DNA from 2 places in the Enterobacter sp. JS8-1 genome. Region 1 is predicted to be linked to the other one. Evidence: predicted binding sites of a transcription regulator. Region 1 holds the regulator's gene; the other holds the start of a gene.
The links. The regulator sigma-54, encoded in region 1, starts transcription at its own class of promoters, with help from an activator protein. The targets are predictions, from matches to a motif close to GTTGGCACANNTTTCGCTNT.
Positions count from the first base shown of each region.

Region 2: glnA (glutamate--ammonia ligase) is a predicted target of sigma-54. The motif match lies at 1,446-1,465, and genes of this name have one in related genera.

Region 1 covers NZ_CP185805.1:4,275,869-4,278,987, forward strand. The annotation lists gene lptA (lipopolysaccharide ABC transporter substrate-binding protein LptA) at 1-38, shown strand, start outside; gene lptB (LPS export ABC transporter ATP-binding protein) at 45-770, shown strand; gene rpoN (RNA polymerase factor sigma-54) at 818-2,251, shown strand; gene hpf (ribosome hibernation promoting factor) at 2,274-2,561, shown strand; gene ptsN (PTS IIA-like nitrogen regulatory protein PtsN) at 2,644-3,119, shown strand, end outside.
Region 2 covers NZ_CP185805.1:4,799,064-4,802,182, forward strand. The annotation lists gene typA (ribosome-dependent GTPase TypA) at 1-1,173, opposite strand, end outside; gene glnA (glutamate--ammonia ligase) at 1,561-2,970, shown strand.

The DNA of each region.
Region 1 (3,119 bases):
GCAAAGGCCAGGCTCCGGCACAAAAGAAGAGTAACTAATTCGTTATGGCAACATTAACTGCAAAAAACCTCGCGAAAGCGTATAAGGGCCGCCGTGTCGTCGAAGATGTCAGCCTGACCGTCAACTCCGGCGAAATTGTGGGTTTGCTTGGCCCTAACGGTGCAGGGAAAACCACTACCTTCTACATGGTGGTGGGCATTGTGCCGCGTGATGCTGGCAACATCATCATTGATGACGAAGACATTAGCCTGCTGCCGCTGCACGCGCGCGCGCGCCGTGGTATCGGCTACCTGCCGCAGGAAGCCTCAATCTTTCGTCGTTTGAGCGTCTACGACAACCTGATGGCCGTGCTGCAGATCCGTGACGACCTGACCAGCGAGCAGCGCACCGACCGCGCCAACGAGCTGATGGAAGAGTTTCATATCGAACATCTTCGCGACAGTCTTGGTCAGGCGTTGTCCGGGGGGGAGCGTCGTCGTGTCGAGATTGCACGTGCGCTGGCCGCCAACCCGAAATTCATCCTGCTGGATGAACCCTTCGCGGGCGTTGACCCGATCTCCGTTATTGATATCAAACGCATTATCGAACACCTGCGCGACAGCGGGCTTGGCGTGCTGATCACCGACCACAACGTCCGTGAAACGCTGGCCGTCTGTGAACGCGCCTACATTGTGAGCCAGGGCCATCTGATTGCCCACGGTACACCGCAGCAAATCCTCGAAGATGAGCATGTTAAGCGCGTGTACCTTGGGGAAGACTTCAGACTCTGATAGGGTAGAGGTAACGTAACGCCGAACCGGAGAAAAATGCTCTGAACATGAAGCAAGGTTTGCAATTAAGGCTCAGCCAACAACTGGCGATGACGCCGCAGCTACAGCAGGCGATTCGTCTGTTGCAGCTGTCCACGTTAGAACTCCAGCAGGAGCTCCAGCAGGCGCTGGACAGTAATCCGTTGCTGGAGCAAACCGATCTTCATGACGAGGTAGAAACCCAGCAAACGCAGGACACTGAAACGCTCGACACCGCTGATGCGCTCGAACAAAAAGAGATGCCGGACGAGCTGCCGCTGGATGCCAGCTGGGATGAAATCTACACCGCCGGAACCCCTTCCGGCACGCGTGCAGACTACCAGGATGACGAGCTACCGGTTTATCAGGGTGAAACCACCCAGTCACTACAGGATTACCTGATGTGGCAAGTGGAGTTGACCCCCTTCTCTGATACCGACCGCGCCATTGCGACCTCGATTGTCGATGCCGTTGACGATACGGGTTATTTAACCGTAACCCTGGACGACATCCTGGAAAGTATCGGCGACGACGAGATAGAACTCGAAGAGATCGAAGCGGTTCTAAAACGCATTCAGCGTTTCGACCCGGTCGGTGTGGCCGCGAAAGATCTCCGCGATTGCCTGCTGATCCAACTGTCGCAGTTCGCCAAAGAGACGCCGTGGATTGAAGAAGCCCGCTTAATCATCAGCGATCATCTTGATCTGCTGGCTAACCACGATTTCCGCTCCCTGATGCGCGTCACGCGCCTGAAGGAAGAGGTGCTGAAAGAAGCGGTGAATCTGATCCAGTCTCTCGATCCGCGTCCCGGCCAGTCGATCCAGACCAGCGAACCGGAATATGTCATTCCGGATGTGTTAGTCAGAAAACACAACGGTCGCTGGGTAGTTGAGCTGAACTCAGACAGCATTCCTCGCCTGCAAATCAACCAGCAGTACGCCTCCATGTGCACCAGCGCGCGCAATGACTCCGATAATCAATATATTCGTAGCAATTTGCAGGAAGCACGCTGGCTGATTAAAAGTCTGGAGAGTCGAAATGACACGCTGCTGCGCGTGAGCCGCTGTATTGTTGAACAACAGCAGGCTTTTTTTGAGCAGGGCGAAGAGTTTATGAAACCGATGGTACTGGCGGACATCGCCCAGGCCGTCGAGATGCATGAATCAACCATTTCTCGCGTGACCACGCAGAAGTATCTGCACAGTCCACGCGGTATTTTTGAGCTTAAGTATTTCTTCTCCAGTCATGTGAATACCGAAGGCGGCGGCGAAGCCTCGTCAACGGCCATTCGCGCACTGGTGAAGAAGTTGATCGCCGCGGAGAACCCCGCGAAGCCACTGAGTGACAGTAAGTTAACCACCATGCTGTCCGACCAGGGTATTATGGTGGCACGTCGTACTGTTGCGAAGTATCGAGAGTCTTTATCCATTCCGCCGTCTAACCAGCGTAAACAACTGGTTTGACACAACCGATAAGGAAGACACTATGCAGCTCAATATCACAGGACACAACGTCGAGATTACTGAGGCTTTACGCGAGTTTCTGAACACGAAGTTCGCGAAGCTCGAACAGTATTTCGAAAGGATCAATCAGGTCTATATTGTGTTGAAAGTGGAGAAAGTGACTCATATCTCGGATGCAACCCTGCACGTTAACGGGGGTGAACTCCATGCCAGTGCGGAAGGGCAAGACATGTACGCGGCTATCGACGGCTTGATTGATAAGCTTGCGCGACAGCTCAATAAACATAAAGATAAACTGAAACAACACTAATTGTCCGGGCAGTTAACGGGTGCAGGACGGCCTGTTGTGCGACACAACAGGCCATTTGTACAGTTAGCGCTTAGGTGAAATTATGATGAACAACGATTCGGCTCTTCAACTGAGCAATGTCCTTAACCAGGAATGTACCCGCAGTGGGGTTCACTGCCAGAGCAAAAAACGTGCGCTGGAGATCATCAGTGAACTGGCCGCAAAACAGCTGGGCCTGCCGCCACAGGTGGTGTTCGAAGCTATCCTGACCCGTGAAAAAATGGGCAGTACCGGCATCGGCAACGGCATCGCGATCCCGCATGGCAAACTCGAAGAAGACACCTTGCGTGCCGTCGGCGTGTTTGTGCAGCTTGAAACACCCATCGCCTTTGATGCCATTGATAACCAGCCCGTCGATCTCCTCTTCGCGCTGCTGGTGCCAGCAGACCAGACAAAGACCCATCTGCATACGTTGTCGCTGGTCGCTAAACGCCTGGCCGATAAAACCATTTGCCGTCGACTGCGTTCAGCGCAAAGTGATGAAGAGCTCTTCCAGATTATCACTGAAGCAGAAGGCAA
Region 2 (3,119 bases), 520 kb from region 1:
TTCGCGGAAGATAACTTTCGGACGGGAAACCGCCATCTCGAAACCTTCACGACGCATGTTTTCGATCAGAACTGACAGGTGCAGCTCACCACGACCGGAAACGCGGAATGCATCAGCGTCTGGCGTTTCTTCAACGCGCAGCGCAACGTTGTGCACCAGCTCTTTGTTCAGGCGGTCAAGGATCTGACGAGAGGTAACGAACTTACCTTCTTTACCACAGAACGGGGAGGTGTTGACGTTGAAGAACATGGATACGGTTGGTTCATCAACGGACAGGGCTGGCAGCGCTTCGACTTTCTGCGGATCGCAGATGGTGTCGGAGATGTTCAGTTCACCCAGACCGGTGATGGCGATGATGTCGCCCGCTTCAGCGATGTCGCTCTCGATACGCTCAAGACCCAGGTGAGTCAGTACTTTACCCACTTTACCGTTACGGGTTTTGCCTTCGCTATCGATGATAGTGACCTGCTGGTTAGGCTTAACTTTACCGCGCTTGATACGACCAATGCCGATTACGCCAACGTAGTTGTTGTAGTCGAGCTGAGAGATCTGCATCTGCAGGGTGCCGTCGAGATCAACGTTTGGTGCAGGAACACGGTCAACAATCGCCTGGTACAGCGGGGTCATGTCTTCGGCCATGTCTTCGTGGTCCAGACCTGCAATACCGTTCAGCGCAGAAGCGTAAACGATAGGGAAGTCCAGCTGCTCGTCGGTCGCGTCGAGGTTAACGAACAGGTCGAAGACCTGATCAACAACCCAGTCAGGACGCGCGCCAGGACGGTCAACTTTGTTGATAACAACAATTGGCTTCAGACCATGAGCAAACGCTTTTTTGGTCACGAAGCGCGTCTGGGGCATTGGGCCATCCATTGCGTCAACGACCAGCAGAACGGAGTCTACCATGGACATTACACGTTCAACTTCACCACCGAAGTCGGCGTGCCCTGGGGTATCAACGATGTTGATACGGTAGTCATTCCATTTGATAGCGGTGTTTTTGGCGAGGATGGTAATCCCACGCTCTTTCTCCAAATCGTTGGAGTCCATCACGCGTTCTTGAGTTTCGGCACGAGCATCAAATGTACCGGACTGCTGCAGCAGCTTATCAACCAGGGTAGTTTTACCATGGTCGACGTGCGCGATGATGGCGATGTTACGCAATTTTTCGATCACAACTTTGCCTCAGGCATTTAGAAATAGCGCGTTATTGTACACGGATTAATCGCACTACAAAACAGGATCACAAACATCCCCCGCAAACAAGTATTGCAGAGATGCTTTGTGATCGCTTTCACGGAGCGGTAAAAGGGCACTTTAACGTAAATTGCACCAATATGGTGCTCAATGTTCACATTGAAGCACTATACTGGTGCAACAAATCCATTGTGGTGCAGCCCTTTTGCACTATGGTGCGCATGATAACGCCTTTTTGGGGTGTTTTAAAAGTTGGCACAGATTTCGCTTTATAAAAATACGGCAAAAAGATGGCATCACAGCCACCTTGATAGAAGTTGAAGACCTCGTTACCACGACGACAATGACCAATCTGGAGAGTTAAGTATGTCCGCTGAACACGTTTTGACGATGCTGAACGAACATGAAGTGAAGTTTGTTGATCTGCGCTTCACCGATACCAAAGGTAAAGAACAGCACGTCACAATCCCTGCTCATCAGGTGAACGCCGAATTCTTTGAAGAAGGCAAAATGTTTGACGGCTCCTCCATTGGTGGCTGGAAAGGCATTAACGAATCCGACATGGTTCTGATGCCAGACGCAACCACTGCGCTCATTGACCCGTTCTTCGAAGAGCCAACCCTTATCATCCGTTGCGATATCCTCGAGCCAGGCACGCTGCAGGGCTACGATCGTGACCCACGCTCCATCGCGAAACGCGCTGAAGAGTACCTGCGTTCTACCGGCATCGCAGACACCGTTCTGTTCGGGCCAGAGCCAGAGTTCTTCCTGTTTGATGACATCCGCTTCGGCGCGTCAATTTCAGGTTCCCACGTGGCTATCGATGACATCGAAGGCGCATGGAACTCTTCCACCAAATACGAAGGTGGTAACAAAGGTCACCGTCCTGGCGTGAAAGGTGGTTACTTCCCGGTTCCTCCGGTCGATTCTTCACAGGACATCCGTTCTACCATGTGTCTGATCATGGAAGAGATGGGCCTGGTTGTGGAAGCGCATCACCACGAAGTGGCGACCGCTGGCCAGAACGAAATCGCTACCCGCTTCAACACCATGACCAAAAAAGCGGATGAGATTCAGATCTACAAATACGTTGTGCACAACGTTGCGCACCGTTTCGGTAAAACCGCGACCTTCATGCCAAAACCAATGTTTGGCGACAACGGTTCCGGTATGCACTGCCACATGTCCCTGTCCAAGAACGGCACCAACCTGTTCTCTGGCGACAAGTACGCGGGTCTGTCCGAGCAGGCGCTGCACTACATCGGTGGTGTTATCAAACACGCTAAAGCGATCAACGCCCTGGCGAACCCAACCACCAACTCCTACAAGCGTCTGGTCCCAGGCTACGAAGCACCCGTCATGCTGGCGTACTCTGCCCGTAACCGTTCTGCTTCTATCCGTATCCCGGTTGTTGCGTCTCCGAAAGCACGTCGTATCGAAGTACGCTTCCCGGACCCAGCGGCTAACCCATACCTGTGCTTCGCAGCACTGCTGATGGCCGGTCTGGACGGTATTAAGAACAAGATCCACCCTGGCGAAGCCATGGACAAAAACCTGTATGACCTGCCGCCAGAAGAAGCGAAAGAGATCCCACAGGTTGCAGGCTCTCTGGAAGAAGCACTGAACGCGCTGGACGCAGACCGTGAGTTCCTGACGGCTGGCGGCGTGTTCACCGATGAAGCTATCGACGCTTACATCGCGCTGCGTATCGAAGAGAACGACCGTGTGCGTATGACTCCGCATCCGGTTGAGTTCGAACTGTACTACAGCGTTTAATCGAGTTGTTTTACCCGGCGTGATAAACGTCGGGAGTAGTTGCCGTGGAAACTTTTAGCCCATCTCCGGATGGGCTTTTTTCTCCACCAACAACCTGATCTGACGCGCTTTTTACGCCGAAAAAGCTATACTGCACTAAATTAGTGCAA